DNA from 4 places in the Oribacterium sp. oral taxon 102 genome. Region 4 is predicted to be linked to each of the others. Evidence: predicted binding sites of a transcription regulator. Region 4 holds the regulator's gene; each other region holds the start of a gene.
The links. The regulator Rex, encoded in region 4, represses fermentation and respiration genes when NADH is low (regulators of the CRP and FNR family bind a similar motif). The targets are predictions, from matches to a motif close to ATTGTTAANTANTTAACAAT.
Positions count from the first base shown of each region.

Region 1 (5,147 bases), 370 kb from region 4:
GTCGAAATCCGCGCCGCCCTTGCCGCCGCCGATCGGCAGACCGGTCAGTGAATTTTTCAGGATCTGCTCCATGCCGAGAAACTTCAGGATAGACTGGGTCACAGACGGATGAAAGCGAAGCCCGCCCTTATACGGTCCGATCGCAGAGTTAAACTGCACCCTGTACCCGAGGTTGATGTGGTTCACGCCCTTATCATCCGTCCACGGAACCCGGAAGGTAATGATCCGCTCCGGCTCCACGAACCGCTCCAGCAGCGCGTTCCTGCGGTACAGCTCTTCATTGGCATCTACGATCGGCTGCAGGGATTCGAGAATTCTCTTGACAGCCTCCAGAAACTCCGCTTCATTCGCATGCTTTCTTTCCAGCTCGGCATATACTTCGCTTACATAGGACATGGTATTCTCCTCCTCTTTCGGAATGTCATTCCCTCCATGCTTCGGACCGCTTCCTCATCTCGCGCTTCCCGAAACGCTTCTATGAACTTAAATAATATAACACAGGAATATTATAACCCGCAACAAAAAATCGCTCACATAGCTTTTTTCTATGTGAACGAAGGAAAACAGCCGAACGCGAGGCAAGCTTGCCTCCCGTTCGGCCGCTTGACAGGGGACTTATACCGTATAATCCCGAAGGCCGGACATGATTTCTACCGGTGTCAGCTCATTCTGCTGATACTTCTTCCCGTAGAACGCCATCCTGTACATCTCCTTCAGATCCGATACCAGCGGATAGCGCGGATTTGCACCGGTACACTGGTCGTCAAACGCCTGCAGCGCCATCTCGTCCAGCGTCTTCAGGAAGTCTTCCTCAGAGACATTGTAGTCCGCGATGGTCTCCTTCACGCCGACTGTCCTCTTGAGCTCCGCGATCTTGTCGCAGAACTTCTCGACTGCCTTCTGATCGTCCTTCTCGGCAATGCCGCAGAAGCGCGCACAGTCTGCATAACGGGCAAGCGTATGCGGATACTCATACTGCGGGAAGGTTCCCATCTTCGGCGGCTTCTCGCAGGAATTGTAGCGGATAACCTCATTGAGCAGCAGCGCGTTTGCCAGACCGTGCGGAATGTGGTGGAAGGCTCCGAGCTTGTGTGCCATGGAATGACAGATCCCGAGAAAAGCATTGGCAAAGGCCATACCCGCCATACAGGACGCGTTCGCCATCTCGTCACGTGCCTTGATATTGCTCGGCTCATTGTACGCCGTCGGCAGATAGTCGAAGACCCTCTTCATTGCCTGCAGCGCAAGTCCGTCCGTATACGGCGTCGCCATCATGGAGGCATAGGCCTCGAGCGCGTGTACCAGCACATCAACACCGGATGCCGCCGTCAGTCCCCTTGGCTGCGACATCATATTATCGGTATCTACGATCGCAATGTTCGGCAGCAGCTCGTAGTCCGTGATCGGATACTTCGTATTGGTTTCCTGATCTGTGATGACAGCGAACGGCGTCACCTCAGATCCGGTACCGGAGGAGGTCGGCACAGCGATAAACAACGCCTTCTCTCCCATCTTCGGGAACTGATAAACCTTCTTTCGGATATCGATATAGCGCATCGCCATATCCTCGAACTTCACATCCGGATGCTCGTACAGCACCCACATGATCTTGCCGGCATCCATTGCCGAGCCTCCGCCGAAGGCGAGGATGCAGTCCGGCTGAAAGGCAGCCATCGCAGCGGCTCCCTCCTGCGCATTGGCAAGCGTCGGATCCGGCTGCACATGAGAGAATACCGTATAATCGATTCCCATCTCATGCAGGCGATCCGTAATCGGCTTCGTATAGCCCGCGGAGGCGAGGAAGGAGTCTGTCACGATGAAGCACTTCTTCTTGCCGTAAACCTCCTTAAGCTCCTGCAGCGCCACCGGCATGCAGCCCTTCTTGAAATACACCTTCTGCGGTGTTCTGAACCAGAGCATATTCTCTCTCCTCTCCGCAACCGTCTTGTAGTTCAAAAGATGCTTCACGCCTACATTCTCGGAAACAGAGTTTCCGCCGTAGGAACCGCAGCCAAGCGTCAGAGACGGCGTCAGCCGGAAATTGTAAAGATCTCCGATCCCGCCCTGCGAAGACGGCTGATTGATCAGAATACGGCAGGCATGCATCACATGGGCATGCTTCCGAATCTTTTCCTGCTCTCTCACATCAATGAAGAGCGATGCGGTATGTCCGGGCCCGCCATCCATCAGCAGCACCTCTGCATGCGCGACTGCCTCGTCGAAGTCCTTCGCCTTATACATCGCAAGCACCGGGGAAAGCTTCTCATGCGCAAAGGGCTCCGCCTTTGTGTAGTCCGTCACCTCGCCGATGATGACCTTCTTATCATGCGGGATCGAAACGCCCGCCATCTCCGCGATCTTCCATGCCGGCTGTCCGACGATCTTCGCATTGAGGGAGCCGTTGATCAGAATGGTCTTCCGCACCTTCTCGATCTCATCCTTCTTCAGGAAATAGGCACCGCGGTACTCAAACTCCTTCTTCACCTTCTCATAGATCCCGGCGAGCACGGTGACAGACTGCTCGGAGGCGCAGATCATCCCATTGTCAAAGGTCTTCGAGTGCAGAATAGAGGAAACTGCCTCCTGAATGTTCGCCGTATCATCGATGATACACGGATTATTGCCCGCGCCGACACCAAGCGCCGGCGTGCCGGAGGAATAGGCAGCATTCACCATGCCCGGACCGCCGGTCGCGAGAATGCAGTCCGCGTCATGCATGATCTCCGTCGTCATCTCGAGAGACGGCTCGTCGATCCAGCCTATGATATTCTCCGGCGCGCCTGCCTTGACCGCTGCCTCGAGAACAATGCGGGCTGCCTCGATCGTACACTTCTTCGCGCGCGGGTGCGGGCTGATAATGATGCCGTTTCGGGTCTTCAGGCAGACGAGCGTCTTGAAGATCGCGGTAGAGGTCGGATTCGTCGTCGGGATCACTGCCGCCACAAGTCCGAGGGGCTCCGCCACGGTCTTCGTACCGAATGCCGGATCCTCTGCGATCACACCGCAGGTCTTTCTGTACTTATATTTATTGTAGATATACTCTGCCGCATAGTTGTTCTTGATGACCTTGTCCTCGACAAGCCCCATCCCGGTCTCCTCTACTGCGAGCTGTGCCAGAGGGATTCTCTGCAGATTTGCCGCCGTTGCCGCAGCGTTAAAGATCGCGTCTACCTGTTCCTGCGTATAGGTCGCAAACCTTGCCTGCGCTTCCCTCACCTGCCTGATCTTCTCCGCAAGCGTATCCATGTCTTTCACGATAATCGTTTCCATCTTCTCTGCTCCTTCTCTCAGCCCGGACGCCGGTTCCACGGCTTTAGCTTCCTCAAAAAGCATTGACAAAGGATAAACTATCAGTTAGGGTGGCTGGCTCTTGCGAGTTCGCGTTTTTGTTAATCTTTTATCAATGCAATTGCATTATACGCCATCGTTATTTTCATGTCAACATCTCGTCATTTTTTTATCAAGCTGTTTTTACAAAAGCACAATGTACCGGAGGGCTTTCCGCCGCCGCTGTTTTCCGCTATGCTAGAGCTGTCGGCGATACGGGCATCCCTGCAGCTCCCGTCCTGCCTTGTTTATATGTTTTATATGATTTTTATTTATATTGTTTATATTATTATATAGAAAGGAACCTACTATGCCTGATCTGAAGCAGCTCCCCGAACCCGGCCCGCACAGTCGGCGGCTTCGGGGCATCCTGTATATCCTCTGCGCCGCCTTCTTCTTTTCCCTGATGTCCTTCTTCGTAAAGCTTTCCGGAGATCTGCCCTTCTGGGAAAAAGCATTTTTCCGTAACTTCGTCGCAATCTTCGTCTCCCTCTATCTGCTCCGACGCTCCGGTCATAATCTCCGGGAGCTTCCGAGAAGCAGCCTCTCCGCTCTCTTCCTGCGCTGCCTCTTCGGCACAGCCGGGCTCTTCCTGAACTTCTATGCCATCGGGAAAATGTACATCGGGGACGCCAATATGCTGAATAAAATGGCTCCCTTCTTCTCCACCCTGATGTCTGTTTTCCTGCTGGGAGAAAAGCCGAGCCGGATCGACCTCCTGACACTGCTTGTCGCACTTCTCGGCGCTGCCTTCGTTGTGAAGCCGGGCTCCGGAATCGCGAGCCTTCCCGCTCTGCTTGCACTGCTCGGAGGCTTCTTCGCCGGCACTGCCTACACCTTCATCCGAAAGCTCGGAACGCACGGTGTTTACGGTCCGATCATCGTATTTGCCTTCTCGCTCTTCTCCGCCCTCTCCAGCATTCCGATGACGCTCCTGCATTTTGCACCAATGACGGCAGCCCAGCTTCTTTGCCTGCTGCTGGGCGGCTGTGCCGCCGCAGCCGCCCAGCTCGCTGTCACCGCCGCCTATACCTGTGCACCGGCAAGGGAAATCTCCGTCTTCGATTACACCCAGGTACTCTTCGCCTCCCTCCTCGGTCTCCTTTTCCTCGGCGAACGCCCCGACCGCTGCAGTCTGATCGGCTACCTGCTCATCATCGGAACTGCCGTCGCAAAGTGGGGATATGGAATGCGGAAAGAGAAAATGCGAAAGCAGGTCTGAATTTCAACGGAAATTCGCGAAAATTCACGGACACTTCCCAAAGAATGGAATTGACAGAGAGGAACTTTTCCGCTAGAATGAATAGGCTTTGCAGATTTTCTGCATCGGAACATTAAGCAGGGCATAGGCCCGGGCTACATTAAATACTGAAATCAGTCCTGGACTGGACCAGAGTAAGTAGCCTGCACACAGGAGGTTGTTATGAATTCATACGTAGCAAAGGCTTCTACTATCGACAGAAAATGGTATGTAGTAGACGCAGAAGGCAAGACGCTGGGACGCCTTGCATCAGAGATCGCTGCCGTTCTTCGCGGTAAGCGCAAGCCGACATTCACTCCGTTCCTTGATTGCGGGGATTATGTCATCGTTGTAAACGCAGAGAAGATTCACACTACCGGTAAGAAGCTGGAGCAGAAGCTTTACCGCACGCATTCGAAGTATGTCGGCTCCATGAAGGAGACCACGCTTCGCGACATGAAGGCAAACAAGCCGGAGCAGGTAATCGAGCTCGCAGTTAAGGGTATGCTTCCAAAGGGACCGCTCGGAAGACAGATGTATAAGAAGCTTTTCGTATACGCTGGACCGGAGCACAAGCATC
Region 1 is NZ_JABXYT010000001.1:478,600-483,746, reverse strand. It holds gene gdhA (NADP-specific glutamate dehydrogenase) at 1-396, opposite strand, end outside; gene adhE (bifunctional acetaldehyde-CoA/alcohol dehydrogenase) at 616-3,270, opposite strand; gene HW273_RS02210 (DMT family transporter) at 3,638-4,549, shown strand; gene rplM (50S ribosomal protein L13) at 4,751-5,147, shown strand, end outside.
Region 1: the regulator Rex is predicted to act here: its motif matches at 3,386-3,405, upstream of adhE (bifunctional acetaldehyde-CoA/alcohol dehydrogenase).

Region 2 (5,147 bases), 100 kb from region 4:
GCTGAATCGGCCCGTATACTGGCCTTATAGAGACTTATGCTCTGTTCTCGAGATAACGTCGAGCTGCTGCTCTCTCGTCAGGTCGATGAACTTCACGGCATAGCCGGATACACGGATCGTGAAATTGGCATACTCCGGCTTCTCCGGGTGCTCCATCGCGTCTCTCAGCTTCTCCACGCCGAATACATTGACATTGAGGTGATGTGCGCCCTTCGCGAAATAGCCGTCCATAACACGGACAAGTGTCGCCGTCTCCTCATCCTCATTGTGTCCGAGTGCAGACGGATTGATGGTCTGCGTGTTCGAAATGCCGTCCAGCGCATACTCATACGGCAGCTTCGCCACAGAATTCAGAGATGCCAGCAGTCCATTCTTCTCCGCGCCGTAGGAGGGATTCGCACCCGGAGACAGCGGCGCACCGGATTTCCTGCCGTCCGGGAGAGAACCGGTCGCCTTACCGTATACAACATTGGAGGTAATGGTAAGAATAGAGGTCGTCGGCTCCGAATTCCGATAAGTATGATACTTCTTGATCTTCGTGAGGAAGGTTCTCAGCAGCTCTACTGCGATATCATCTGCGCGGTCATCGTCATTTCCATAGCGCGGGAAATCGCCCTCTACCTCGTAATCGATCGCCATACCGCTCTCGTCACGGACGGTCCTCACCTTCGCATACTTGATCGCGGAGAGAGAATCCACCACATGAGAGAAGCCTGCGATGCCGGTCGCGAAGGTACGGCGTACATCGGTGTCGATCAGCGCCATCTCCGCCGCCTCATAGTAGTACTTGTCGTGCATATACTGAATCAGATTCAGGACGTTCACATAGATGCCTGCCAGCCAGTCCATCATCTTGTCGTACTTCTTCATTACAACATCGTAGTCGAGGTACTCGTCGGTGATCGGCGCATACTCCGGGCCGACCTGCATCTTCGTCTGCTCGTCTCTGCCGCCGTTGATCGCATAGAGCAGGCACTTCGCGAGATTTGCACGCGCGCCGAAGAACTGCATTTCCTTACCGGTCTGTGTTGCGGATACGCAGCAGCAGATGCTGTAATCGTCGCCCCATACCGGACGCATCACGTCGTCATTCTCATACTGCACGGAGGAGGTCTTCACAGAGATCCGCGCCGCATAGTCCTTGAAGTTCTCCGGCAGCCGCTTCGTATAGAGCACGGTGAGATTCGGCTCCGGTGCCGGTCCCATGTTCTCGAGGGTATGCAGGAAACGGAAGTCGTTCTTCGTAACCATGGAACGACCGTCCTGTCCCATACCAGCGACCTCCAGCGTCGCCCAGACCGGATCTCCGGAGAAGAGCTGATTATAGGAAGGAATCCGCGCGAACTTCACCATACGGAGCTTCATTACGAAATGGTCAATCAGCTCCTGCGCCTCCGCCTCGGTCAGCACGCCGTCCCGCAAATCTCTCTCGATGTAGATGTCGAGGAAGGTGGAAACACGTCCCACAGACATCGCCGCGCCGTTCTGTGTCTTGATCGCCGCGAGATAGCCGAAGTACAGCCACTGCACCGCCTCTCTCGCATTCTTCGCCGGTACGGAGATATCGAAGCCGTAGGCGGCAGCCATCACCTTCATCTGCTTCAGCGCCTTAATCTGCTCCGCGATCTCCTCTCTCTGCCGGATAATGTCGTCCGTCATGATGCCGCAGCCGCAGTTCGCGAAGTCCCTCTGCTTCTCCTCTACGAGGAAGTCAATGCCGTAGAGCGCGACTCTTCTGTAATCGCCGACGATACGGCCTCTGCCGTAGGTATCCGGAAGTCCGGTCAGGATCTTGTTCTTACGGGCAAGCAGCATCTCCGGCGTGTAGGCATCGAAAACCGCCTGATTGTGCGTCTTGTGATATTCCGTGAAGATCTTGTGCAGATCTGCATCCGGCTCATAGCCGTAGGTGCTCGCTGCCTGCTCCGCCATCTTGATGCCCCCGTACGGCATGAAGGCTCTCTTCAGCGGCTTGTCGGTCTGGAGTCCTACGACCTTCTCCTCTGCCTTGGAATCCTCCGTGATATATGCCGCGCCATAGGCAGTGATCCCGGACACGACCTTGGTCTCGCAGTCGAGGACGCCGCCCTTCGCCCGCTCCTCCCTCTGCAGCTCCTGCACCCTGCCCCAGAGCTTGTCGGTGCTTGCCGTGGAAGCCGCGAGGAAGTCCGCATTTCCCTCGTACGGCGTATAGTTCTCCTGGATGAAGTCGCGCACGTTCACGTCTTTCAGCCAGTGACCTCCCTTAAAGCCTCTCCACTCTTCTCTCATCTTATCTTCTCCTCCATTGGCTGCGGTACGCCGATATCCTCCCGTACCGCGGAAGTTTTGTTAAATATCTGTCAACAGCGTGAAGTATACAGTGTACATTTCTCTCCGTCAAGTAGTTAGTCCTAGTAAACTCATATGTTTTTCAATTAAAACACAGAGTTGATTTCAGCCTTTCTTTTCCGATATACACCCTTGAGAAAAGTCTAGTGCTGTGCTAGGATTAAACCATCTGCCCGATGGATTGAGAAGCAATCTCAACTTCATCCTGTAGCTATAGAATACTATGATTTCATTTTATAGGTGTTGCGTATGCAACGATTTTCTATGAAAAATGTTCATATCCCCATACACAGGCGCGATAATGTGATTTTCTTTTCGTCTCTGCGGGGCTGAAACAGGAGGCTACCTATGATGATTTCCACGAAGGGGCGCTACGCCCTCACGATCATGATCGACATCGCCGCGCATGAACATGACGGCAGCCCGATCTCCATTAAAGACATCTCCGAGCGGCAGGGATTATCTGTAAAATATCTGGAGCAGATCATCTCTCTGATGGTCAAGGGCGGCTTCCTGCGGAGCGTCCGCGGCGCGAAGGGCGGCTATCTCCTGACCAGATCTGCCGACATTCTCAGCGTCGGAGACATCCTTGACGCCGCCGAGGGAACGCTCGCACCGGTCGACTGCCTGAAGGACGGCAACCGCTGCCAGAAGTCGGCGTCCTGTCCGACCTTCCCCCTCTATAAGGAAATCGACGATGCCATCTACTCGGTCGTGAACCGTTACCGTCTCTCCGATCTGGTGCAGATGAATCGGAATGTTGAGGAGCTCGAGAACAACTTCGGCGCAGGGATCTGAGGAAACGCTGCTTCTGCTTCTATCCGAGAAGCTGCGCACTATGATGAATAAGCCGACGTTTCCCCGCGCGTTTCCGCGGCTTTACGGTGCATGATCCATCTACGATGAATTTTCGCACAAAAAAACTGCGAAGAAATGAAACTTCATCTCCTCGCAGCCTCTACTCTGCGTGCGACAGGATTCGAACCCACGACCTTCTGGTCCGTAGCCAGACGCTCTATCCAGCTGAGCTACGCACGCAAATGCATCTCTTCAAGACGCAAGAGATATCATAGCAACTCGCTCCCCATTTGTCAAGACATCTTCAGAAGAAATCCCTCTCCCGCCTGCGGCGCTTCACCTCTTCCCGAAGATAGGCGAAGGTTCTGTCCTCCCCCTCCTCCCGGAGCATCCGGAGGAGCTCACTGATCTCACGGTTCGTAATCGGATGGATCAGAGGAGAATCCTTGGTATTCTGAAAATACTCCCATGGGCTGGCATCCGTGTACTGCGCGCCCCTATAAATCTTCGACGCCGCCACCCGGTCACAGAACATCTCTGCCACATAGCGGTAGGGCATCCGGCAGCCGATCAGCTGTCTCGGATCATCCAGCTTGTAGTCGCACCAGTATTCGTAATGATGCTTGTTTCGACCCTTGTGATGCAGCCACGCCGGGGAGACGCCGGTTCGGAGGCGCTCGACGCTGTTCGGGCTCCGCGTTCCCTGATAATAGAGGACGCCTGCCCGGAACTCCTCCCAGCCGTATTTCGAGAGATCATGGAGCAGCCCCTGCCGGTACAGACCGATCCGGAAGCAGCCCCGCAGTACCTCCGCCTTGTGCCGCGTAATCGTCCGAAAGTGCCCCAGCGCATTCCGAAAATAATTCATAGCTTATCCCACTGCGGCTTCATTTCAAATACCGGATAGCCGTAGATACAGCCATATACGATGCTCGCGAGGACGACAGCCCCTCCCACATCGAGCATGGAATGCTGTTTCAGGAAGACTGTCGCGCAGCAAATCGAGGTGGAAAGCAGGAGTGATCCCCACTTTATCCATTTTCCGAAGTGCAGCCTGCCGATATTCCGGCTCTTCGAGATTGCGATATGCATCGCGATGGAATTGTAGACATGGATGCTCGGAAACACGTTCGTGCAGGTATCCGTTCGGTAGAGCCAGCCGACAAGTTTCGTGAACGCATTCTTCCCGGGATCGAAGAAGGGACGAAGATCGGTTCCGTTCGGATAAACGGTGCAGATCAGCAGGCTTGCCGTCATTCCCGAAAAAAGGAAGGTGCATACTCTGTAGTAGTCCTCTCTGTTCACGAAGAAGAAATAGAGCACGCCCGCCGCGATATAGAGGAACCACAGGAAGTAGGGGACGACGAAGTACTCGCAGAACGGGATCCGGTCATCCAGTACGCTGTGAATGATATGATAGCCGGTTCTGACCGTCACGCTTCGCTCCAGAAAACGGAACCACAAAAGGTAAACGATGCCGTAGGACAGAACCCAGAGGTGCCGGTATTCCTTTAAAAAATCCCTGATTCTCCTCATGCGCTCCTCCCTTCCTGTAAATGCCGATGGAAATAATAGAGCATTATAGCACCCATGTTTTACGGAATCAAGCGGAGAATCCGACAGAGGACGCGAAATCAGCCCTCCCTTTTCAGGCAGTCCCGTAGCATCCGCAGCGGAAAGGGCGGGTTCGCCAACGCCCTCACCGCGAGAGACATCAGCTGGAGCGGATCGTCGTCCGCCAGCACCCGGTTCGTGCTCAGCTTCCCGCATTTTTTGCAGCGATGGACGATCGCCCACTCTCCGCCGTCCTTCACCCAGATCGCGATCGGCTCCATATCGCCGCGGCAGTCCGAGGCGCGGTCCCCGGGCTCAACATCGACATGGAGACTGTGCAGGCAATGCGGGCAGTGATTTCGGTGCCCGGAGCCGGCTCCCTCCGGCGAGATCTCCGCGCCGCAATGCGCACACGAAAAATGCTCGCGGCAGGCCTCCCGCCGATAATCCGGACGGATTCTCCC
Region 2 is NZ_JABXYT010000001.1:748,154-753,300, reverse strand. It holds gene pflB (formate C-acetyltransferase) at 25-2,271, opposite strand; gene HW273_RS03520 (RrF2 family transcriptional regulator) at 2,680-3,129, shown strand; tRNA gene HW273_RS03515 (tRNA-Arg) at 3,296-3,369, opposite strand; gene HW273_RS03510 (DUF5662 family protein) at 3,434-3,997, opposite strand; gene HW273_RS03505 (phosphatase PAP2 family protein) at 3,994-4,665, opposite strand; gene HW273_RS11780 (RNHCP domain-containing protein) at 4,764-5,147, opposite strand, start outside.
Region 2: the regulator Rex is predicted to act here: its motif matches at 2,328-2,347, upstream of pflB (formate C-acetyltransferase).

Region 3 (5,147 bases), 1.2 Mb from region 4:
AAGAATGTTTATGTGACAACGGACGACGGCTCTCACGGTGCGAAGGGTGTCGTGACCGATGTGCTGAAGAGACTGGTCAATGAGGACGGAAAGAAATATACGAGGTGTATCGCGATCGGGCCGGTCATCATGATGAAGTTTGCCTGTATTGCAACGAAGGAGCTGGGTATCCCTACGGTGGTTTCCATGAATCCCATTATGATCGACGGTACCGGAATGTGCGGCGCCTGCCGTCTGCTCGTGGGCGATGAAATCAAGTTTGCCTGCGTAGACGGGCCGGAGTTCGACGGACACAAGGTGGACTTCGACCTCGCGATGAAGCGGCAGCGCACCTACAGGGACGAGGAGGGGAAGGCGATGCTGGAGTTCCTCGAGGCGGAGAAGTCCCATGGCGGCTGCGGCAACTGTAACTGATCGGAACTTTGGCTAAGGAGAAGAGAAAATGGCAGGTGTATTAGAGAGAGTTCCTGTTCGTGAGCAGGAGCCGAAGGTGAGAGCGACAAACTTCGAGGAGGTTTGCTTAGGATATAATGACGAAGAGGCAAAGGCAGAGGCGGAGCGCTGTCTGAACTGCAAGAACCCGAAGTGTGTGCAGGGCTGTCCGGTGTCCATTCATATCAATGACTTCATTACCGAGATCAAGAAGGGCGATATAAAGGCGGCTGCCGATGTCATCGCGCTTTCCTCCGCCCTGCCGGCGGTCTGCGGACGTGTCTGCCCGCAGGAGTCCCAGTGCGAGGGGCAGTGCATTCGCGGTATCAAGGGGGAGCCGGTTTCAATCGGCAAGCTCGAGAGATACGTCGCGGATTGGGCGAGAGAGCATGACTATGTCGCTGCGAAGGCGGGCGAGCCGAACGGCAGGAGGGTTGCGGTCATCGGCTCCGGACCGTCCGGGCTGACCTGTGCGGGGGATCTCGCGAAGCTGGGCTATGAGGTGACGATTTTCGAGGCGTTCCATGAGCCGGGCGGCGTACTGATCTATGGCATTCCGGAATTCCGTCTCCCGAAGGACAGGGTCGTGATTCCTGAGATCGAGAATGTCAAGAAGCTCGGCGTGAAGATCGAGACCAATGTGATCGTCGGACGTTCCATCACGGTGGATGAGCTGCTCACGGAGGAGGGCTATGACGCCGTATTCCTCGGAACCGGAGCGGGACTTCCGAAGTTCATGGGGATCCCGGGCGAGCAGGCGAACGGCGTATACTCCGCCAATGAGTTTCTGACCAGAAACAACCTGATGAAGGCATATCGTGAGGATTCCGATACGCCGATCAAGGCAGGCAGGAAGGTAGTCGTGGTCGGCGGCGGAAACGTGGCGATGGACGCGGCGAGAACCGCGCTTCGTCTGGGCGCGGAGGTGCATGTGGTTTACCGTCGTTCCGAGGCGGAGCTTCCGGCGAGACAGGAGGAGGTACATCACGCGAAGCAGGAGGGCATTATTTTTGATCTGCTTCAGAATCCGGTAGAGATTCTCGTGGATGAGGATGACTGGGTGCGGGGGGTGAAGATCGTCCGTATGGAGCTGGGAGAGCCGGATGCCTCCGGACGGAAAAGACCGGTGGAGGTGCCGGGCTCGGAATATGTGCTGGACTGCGACACCGTCATCATGTCTCTCGGCACCTCTCCGAATCCGCTGATCCGGGCGACGACAGAGGGGCTGGAGACCAACAAGTACGGCTGCATTATTGCGAAGGAGGAGAATGGCGAGACCACGAAGCAGGGCGTGTACGCCGGAGGCGACGCGGTGACCGGTGCGGCGACGGTAATTCTGGCGATGGGTGCGGGAAAGGCAGCCGCGCAGGGCATCGACGAATATCTGCGGAGCAGGTAAGCATAGGTGCCGCGCTTTCCAGCGGGAGGCATCAGCATTTATATCGGTACGATACGGCAGAGGGACGGTCTTTCGGGGCTGTCCCTTTTCTTTTGCAAAATCGTTAAAAAAATAGCAATGTTGTTAATTTTTCCGCAAAATCCCCTTGCAAGAATGGAGGACTTGTGGGAAAATATAGGTGCATTTCTGTGGGCGCAGATATCCCCTGCGCCGCCGGAATCAGGACTCCGGCTGCAGGAAGGCAGAGGTTGAGTCATTCATGCCCCGGCATGAAATCGAAAGGAGATTCTTATGACCTATACAAATGAGGTTGAGAACATGTGCCCTGTCGCACAGGGAGTTCATCACGGAGCCGCCCCGATTCCTGAGGAGGGAAAGTGGGTTCAGTCGAAGGAAGTGAAGGACATTTCCGGCTTCACGCACGGCGTGGGCTGGTGCGCGCCGCAGCAGGGCGCCTGCAAGCTTTCTCTGAATGTCAAGGAAGGCGTGATCCAGGAGGCACTCGTGGAGACCATCGGCTGCTCCGGCATGACGCATTCCGCGGCGATGGCGGCAGAGATTCTTCCGGGACTCACGGTTCTCGAGGCGCTGAATACGGATCTGGTATGCGACGCGATCAACACGGCAATGAGAGAGCTGTTCCTCCAGATCGCATACGGCCGCACCCAGTCTGCATTCTCGGATGACGGTCTTTCCGTAGGTGCGGGGCTGGAGGATCTCGGAAAGGGACTTCGCTCGCAGGTCGGCACGATGTACGGCACGCTGAAGAAGGGGCCGAGATACCTCGAAATGGCAGAGGGCTATGTCACCGGTATCGCGCTCGACGAGCAGGATCAGATCATCGGCTATCAGTTCGTAAATCTCGGAAAGATGACCGACTTCATCAAGAAGGGTGACGACCCGACTACCGCATGGGAGAAGTCCAAGGGACAGTACGGCAGAGTCGCAGAGGCTGCGAAGATCATCGACCCGCGCAAAGAGTGATAGGTCAGAAGGAGGAAAAGGATATGGCATTATTTGAAGGATACGAGAGACGTATTGCCCAGATCAATGAAGCTCTCAACAAGTATGGCATTAAGGACATCGAGGAGGCGGAGAAGCTCACGAAGGATGCCGGACTCGATGTATACAATATGGTCAAGGGAATCCAGCCGATCTGCTTCGAGAATGCGGGCTGGGCGTACACCGTGGGCGCAGCCATTGCCATCAGGAAGGGCTGCCGGAATGCCGCAGATGCCGCAGCGGCGATCGGAGAGGGCTTACAGTCCTTCTGCATCCCCGGCTCTGTCGCAGACAACCGCAAGGTTGGACTCGGACATGGCAACCTCGGTAAGATGCTCCTCTCCGAGGACACCGAGTGCTTCTGCTTCCTCGCAGGACATGAGTCCTTCGCAGCCGCAGAGGGTGCGATCGGCATTGCCAACAATGCGAACAAGGTTCGGAAGAACCCGCTCCGCGTCATCCTGAACGGCCTCGGCAAGGATGCCGCGAAGATTATTTCCAGAATCAACGGCTTCACCTTCGTGGAGACCGAGTATGATCCGTATACCAATACCGTCACGGAGACCGGGCGCATCGCATATTCCGACGGGCCGCGTGCCAAGGTCAACTGCTATGGCGCGAACTCCGTTTCCGAGGGTGTTGCGATCATGTGGAAGGAGAACGTCGACGTTTCCATCACCGGAAACTCCACGAACCCGACCCGTTTCCAGCATCCGGTAGCAGGCACCTACAAGAAGGAACGCCTCGAGAACGGCAAGAAGTATTTCTCGGTAGCCTCCGGCGGCGGCACGGGCAGAACCCTGCACCCGGACAATATGGCGGCAGGCCCGGCTTCCTACGGCATGACCGATACCATGGGCCGCATGCATTCCGATGCGCAGTTCGCAGGCTCCTCCTCCGTACCGGCGCATGTAGAGATGATGGGACTGATCGGCATGGGCAATAACCCGATGGTCGGTGCGACCGTGTCGGTGGCGGTTTCGATCGAGGAAGCGGCGAAGGCAGGGAAGTTCTAAAAATATCCTGTAAATAGAAAATGCTGAGAAGCTGAAAGGTACCGTAATCACAGCGATTGCGGTACTTTTTTGGTGTATGGAAGCAGAAAAATGAAATTGGGTGTGGAGCGGCGTGGAAAGCGGTGATTCTGCGTCTGACAAGCGCTATCCCCTGACTTACGCTGTTCCCGGCTGTTCGGCTGTAATCGAGCCTGAATGGGTCTGAAATATGGGAACTAAGTTTGAAATATCGGGATTTATAGTTGATATTACAGGACCCTATACTATAATATAAGATATACTTTAGCACTTACTCGCAGGTTGAGAGAAAGGAATGATACGATGGCTGTAAGCTATAAGAAGCTGTGGCACATTCTGCTTGATCGAGATATGAAGAAAAGGGATTTGCAGGAAGCTGCCGGACTCACAAAATACGCAATCAATAAGCTCAGTCGTGATGAAAATGTAAGCACTGAAGTGCTGGGGAAAATCTGCTCGGCTTTGAATTGCACGACTGACGACATTATGGAGTTTGTTCCCTACGAGAAGTGAGTCCGTTTTATGGGACACTAATCGTTGTATCATAACAGTGGGGTAGTATATCGCCCTTAGAAAAAGAAAAAGGATGGGTTCACAGGATGAATAAGCAACAGCTTGCTCAGAAAATATGGGCTTCTGCAAACCAAATGCGTTCCAAAATCGAAGCGAATGAATATAAGGATTACATACTTGGCTTTATTTTTTACAAGTATCTTTCCGATAAAGAAGTCAAGTTTTTGAAGGAGAACGACTATGACGATGAACTTCTGAAAACTGTATCGGAAGAAGATGATGAAACGCTTAAGTGGGTTCAGGAGAATATCGGTTACTTTATTGCCTATAGAGACCTCTTTTCTACTTGGCTTTCGATGGGTAAGGACTTTGATGTTTCAAATGTCCGAGATGCTCTTTCTGCGTTTAGCCGGTTGATCTCTAATACGCACAAGAAGGTGTTTGATAAAGTATTTGAAACGTTGCAGACAGGGCTTTCCAAATTTGGCGATAGCTCCGGCTCACAAACCAAAACGATCAGCGGGTTACTGACGCTGATAGAAGAATATTTAAATGATGTGGTTGAAAGCCAAGGTAAGCTCTTCGATCTTGTGGCACAGGAGTATCCTGATAAGGATACTGAGGAGTTTATTAACACCTATATGGCAAGCAAGACAAGAAAGAGCATTGACGAGGCAAAAGCCTATGTTAATACAATGGACGCAAAAGAACTTTGGGCGTATTTCACCGAAACAGAAAACTACCTCCTGAAGGAAGGCAAGGCTTTG
Region 3 is NZ_JABXYT010000001.1:2,003,327-2,008,473, reverse strand. It holds gene HW273_RS09020 (sulfide/dihydroorotate dehydrogenase-like FAD/NAD-binding protein) at 1-414, shown strand, start outside; gene gltA (NADPH-dependent glutamate synthase) at 443-1,831, shown strand; gene HW273_RS09010 (iron-sulfur cluster assembly scaffold protein) at 2,123-2,815, shown strand; gene HW273_RS09005 (GGGtGRT protein) at 2,839-3,849, shown strand; gene HW273_RS09000 (helix-turn-helix domain-containing protein) at 4,171-4,380, shown strand; partial or broken gene HW273_RS11805 (type I restriction-modification system subunit M N-terminal domain-containing protein) at 4,467-4,817, shown strand; gene HW273_RS11800 (hypothetical protein) at 4,896-5,147, shown strand, end outside.
Region 3: the regulator Rex is predicted to act here: its motif matches at 1,931-1,950, upstream of HW273_RS09010 (iron-sulfur cluster assembly scaffold protein).

Region 4 (5,147 bases):
GAAGTCCGACCTCCATGGACTCGGCATCAGCCCTCGGGACATTATCGGCAATATGGGAACCATTGTCCGCTCTTTCCTGATCGGGCTCTGGGTCGGCTTCCTGCCGGGGATGGGCTCCGGGATCTCCAATATGGTCGCCTATGGACAAGCACAGCAGGCGAGCAAGCACCCGGAGGAATTCGGGAGGGGAACGCCGGAGGGCGTTTGGGCATCCGAGACAGCAAACAACGCGTCGCTGGGTGGCGCCATGATTCCGATGATGGCACTGGGCATCCCGGGAGACGGCATCACGGCAATGCTGATCGCCGGCCTGACCATCCATGGGCTGCAGGCGGGGCCGCTGTTCATTTCCGAGCAGCCGGAGCTATGCTACCTGATGTTTGCCTGCGTGCTGATCAGCGCCGTCGTCACCTTCCTTCTGGAGCTGGTGTTTAAGCGCTGGCTCCCGCTCATTCTGAAGATTCCGTATCATTTCCTGTACAGCGTCATTCTGACGATCTGCTATATCGGGGCGTTCGGTGTCTCTAACACGGAGTTCAATATTTTCATTATGCTGGCATGGGCAGTACTTGCGCTCTTCCTGAACATCAGCGGCATATCGCTGAGTCCGCTGGTGCTTGCATTCATCCTCTCGGACGATCTGGAGTCCTATTTCCGTAAGGGCGTCAGCTTCGCACACGGAAGCTATGCGCCGTTCTTTACCAGACCGCTGTCTCTCCTGTTCCTGCTCCTCGCCGTATTCTCCGTGGTATGGCCGTATCTTTCGGAGCAGCGGAAGAGGAGGAAAAATGCGGCATAGAATGCGGCGTGGCAAAGAGGGCTTTTCTGCGGAAAAGTCCTTTTTTGTATGTAGCTATGACAGGATAAGAGAAGGGGTCTTGTCTTGTAATTAAAAAAATCATAACATTCTTTACTTTTTATTATGACAATATAAAAGAAATGAGATATACTCATAACATAAATGCATAATGTATTATGCTGCTATAAAAAAGAGGAGGATTTTATAAGGCGTATGGAAAAGAAAATGTTCAGGAGCGGCGTAGCGGGGACGATTGTGTCATGTATCCTGCTGGTGGGGATGTCGTTGTTCTTCGGTATTATGATTTTCGGTATTCTCAGGACGGCGCTGTACGGAAGCCCGATATTGGATGCGGACAGCTATGGAGATTTCGTATATATAGACGCGGATTACCTGAGCGGATCCTTCGGATCGGACGATGATGGGAATGAATATCTCTTTGCAATGACCGCTGATGCGGATGGCAGCTACCATGACTATATCGTCAGCCTTCCGGAGGCGGTTTATAACAGCACGGAGATTCAGGGCAAGATAAATCAGGGGGATACGGACGATGCAGCGCCGCTCCGGATCAAGGGAACGATGGAGCATACATCCAGTGATTTGGATGAGCTGGCGCAGAAGACATTTGCAGAGTATCTGAGCCTTGATTCCGCGGAGGAGGCGGCAGACTATCTGGGGAGCGTATGTCTCGTTTATTCGGTATCCGGAAATAATCTGGCGGATCTCGGCATCGGAATGTGGATTGCGCTCGTCTTCATGGCAGGACTGATCATCGTATGGATCGTCGAGATCATCCGCCTGATCCGGCGGCAGGGGAAGAAAAACCGGAAGATCGCCAATGCGAGGATGCTCTATGAGAGCAATGCAGATTATCAGAACGGCGTAGGACAGACGACGGAATCGGACGCACAGTTCTTCAGAAACTGCCGCTGTTATGTTACGAGAGAGTATATCGTCAGCTATCAGGACGGGCTGGAGGTGTTCAGGATCGATCAGATCCGGGAGCTGTACGGCTTTGATAAGCAGAGATACCATGCGATCCTCAGCTTTTTGTTCGGCGCGTTCGCCGGCTTCAGCGTGGAGCATTATCTGGTGGCGATCACTGCCGATGGAGAGGTGCATCAGTTCGCGAGACTCAATGCGGCGCTGAAGGCACACAACCGTATCGCCGCTGCCATCCTGCAAAAGAATCAGGAGCTTCTTCTCGGCAGGATGAATACTGCGGTCAGCGCCGTAGGGCAGTCCCTGGAGAAGCTGAATCTGGCGAAGGTGAAGGGCTTCTACGGAAGCAATGATATCTGGACGGGACGCAGCCTCGACAGCTTCCGGATCGAGTAAGCGGACGGAGCGCGCGGCATCCTATGAGAAAGGCATTGTTTTTTGACGTAGACGGGACTCTGATGAATGCGGAGCATCGCATTCCGGACTCTGCGCTGGATGCGCTTCGGAGGAGCCGTGCGGCGGGGAACTATATTTTTGTGAATTCCGGAAGGACGAGCGGGCTGCTGAAGCGGCTGATGGCGGAGCTTCCTGCAGACGGATTTCTCTGCGGCTGCGGGACAGAGCTGTTTTTCCGGGGAGAGAGGATCTATTCCTATACAGTATCGGAGGAGGAGAAGCGGCGCCTCAAGACCCTGCAGGCACGCTTCGGGATCGCCTGCCTCCTGGAGGGCAGGGACGGGACGCATTTTCAGGTGCCGGAGAGTGTTTACCGGCAGAATCCGGGACTTCGGGAGCGGGCGGAGCGGGAGCTTGGCTTCGTGGAGGCAGAGGGAGGCCTCGCTGCAGGGGACTATGACGGCGCTTATCCGATTTCGAAGTTCTGCTTTTTTGGCGCGGAGAGCAGCGATATCCCGGGCGTTTACGCCTGTCTTGCGGGCAAATTCGATATTATTGACAGAGGGGGCTTTTTTTATGAGGCGGTTCCCTGCGGGCACGGGAAGGGGGCGGCGGTGGATCGGATGCTCCGGCACCTCGGGATCGAGCGGGAGGATGCCTTTGCCTTCGGGGACAGCATGAACGATCTGGATATGTTTCTTCATGCGGGGCACACGATCGCGATGCGGGAGCACAGTGCAGGGCTCGGGCCGTATACGGAGTATGTGACGGATTCCGTGGATGCGGACGGGATCCGGAAGGCAATGCGGCATTTTCACCTTGTATAAGTCCGGCAGTATTATTGACATTTTTTTGACGGATTTGTATAATTCTTAACTACAGAAACAATTTTCGTACCCGGGAAGAGGAAAAATGACGGGATAAAACGACAGAAAAGAAGGACGAAAAGGTGAAAGAGGAGAAGAAGGTGAAGAGAGAGATCTCGCAGGCAGTCATTCAGAGGCTGCCGAGATACTATAGATACCTTGAGGATCTGATGGAGCAGGGGGTGGAGCGGATTTCCTCCAATGAGCTCTCGAAGCGAATGAAGCTGACCGCTTCGCAGATCCGGCAGGATCTGAATAATTTCGGCGGCTTCGGACAGCAGGGATACGGCTACAACATCAGAAACCTCCATGATGAGATCGCGAAGATTCTGAATATCGACGAGGCGCAGAGCATGATTATTGTCGGTGCGGGACATCTGGGACAGGCGCTGGCAAATTATACGAACTTCCGGAAGCGCGGCTTCTTCATCCGTGCGATCTTCGACAGAAATCCGGAGCTTTACAGGGAGAAGGTAGGGGATGTGGAGATCCTGCCGATGGAAAAGATGGAGGAGGTCGTGCAGACGTATAAGATCAGGCTTGCTGCAATCTGCATTCCGAAGACACCTGCGGTGGAGGTCGTCGAGCAGCTGATCCGGAACGGGGTGGTGGGAATCTGGAATTTCGCCCATGTCGATCTGGAGGTTCCCGAGAATGTGGTGATCGAAAATGTACACCTTTCCGAGTCCCTGATGCGGCTGTCCTATCGGGTGGGCGAGGTATATCGGAGATGATTCTGGGCATCGGCTGTGATATTCTGGAGATAAAACGGATAAGGGATTTGCAGGAGAAGCGCAGGCTCGACAGGATCTATACGGAGGAGGAGCGCCGGCAGGCTATGGAACGAGCTTCCATGCTTGCCGGTGATTTTAGTGTGAAGGAGGCGGTAGCGAAGTGCTTCGGAACCGGGGTACGGGGCTTCGCGCTGACGGAGATCGAGGTGCTTCGGGATGCGTGCGGCAGACCCTATGTGAAGCTCTACGGGGCGGCGGAGGCGCTGTTCCAGAGACTGGGAGGGAGCCGTATCCATGTTTCGATCTCGGATACCGGAGAGCTTGTGACGGCGTTCGCCGTACTGGAGGGAGGGGAGACGTGAGGAAGGACGCTTCGGGAGAGGGAAGGCGCGTGCTTCAGCGGGAGGCGCTTCGCATTCCGCGCCGCAGGGAGGATTCCAATAAGGGGAGCTACGGGCGGCTGCTGCTTCTCGCCGGGAGCGAGGGGATGTGCGGTGCGGCGTACCTGTCCGCTTTGGCAGCGTATCGGAGCGGAGCAGGACTGGTTCGTATTCTTTCGCCGGAGCAGAACCGCATCGTTCTGCAGACGCTGCTGCCGGAGGCGGTGCTTCGCTGCTATCGGGAGCCGGCGGAGCTTCCCGGGCTCATCGAGAGGGAATGCGGCCGGGCGGATTTCCTCGTAGCAGGGCCGGGGATCGGAACCGCTGCGGCTGCGCAGCTGCTGCTTCGGTCTGTGCTTCGATACGGACAGGCGCCGCTGCTTCTGGACGCGGACGGGCTGAATCTGCTCGCGATGGAGGAGAGCCTGCGGGAGAGCTTTCGGCACTATGCACTCCGTTATCCGACGGTCGTGACCCCGCATCCGATGGAGATGGCGCGGCTTCTCGGGCGGCGCGTGGAGGAGATCGTCGCTGCGCCGGAGCGTGCTGCTGCGGCGTTTACGGAGCAGAGCCATGCGATCACGGTGCTGAAGGGGCACCGGAGCCTCGTGCTGGACGAGAGGCAGTGCTATCAGAATATGGAGCCCTCTCCTGCACTTTCCAAGGCAGGCTCCGGAGACGTACTGAGCGGCTGCATTGCGGGGCTCTATGAGGTGCTGAGGGCGGAGGTCGCGGAAGAGCCTGCACGAAAGGGGGCAGAATCCGGCGCGGAGCGAGACAGCGCGGGACAGGCGGCGCTTCTGTACCGGGCAGCCTGTCTCGCCGTGTCCGTACATGCTATCGCAGGACGGATCGCCGCGCGGGAGAAGGGAGAGCACGCGGTACTGGCGCGGGACACCGCCGATGCCATCGGTGCGGCGATGGAAACGTTTATGACAGAAGATACGGAGGAATGAGAGGATGCAGACAGCGATCATAGACCTGCATGTACATCTGGATGGATCGATCCCGCTCCGGACTGCCGGAA
Region 4 is NZ_JABXYT010000001.1:852,063-857,209, forward strand. It holds gene HW273_RS03945 (tripartite tricarboxylate transporter permease) at 1-799, shown strand, start outside; gene HW273_RS03950 (hypothetical protein) at 1,013-2,140, shown strand; gene HW273_RS03955 (HAD hydrolase family protein) at 2,164-2,967, shown strand; gene HW273_RS03960 (redox-sensing transcriptional repressor Rex) at 3,090-3,740, shown strand; gene acpS (holo-ACP synthase) at 3,737-4,102, shown strand; gene HW273_RS03970 (NAD(P)H-hydrate dehydratase) at 4,099-5,076, shown strand; gene add (adenosine deaminase) at 5,081-5,147, shown strand, end outside.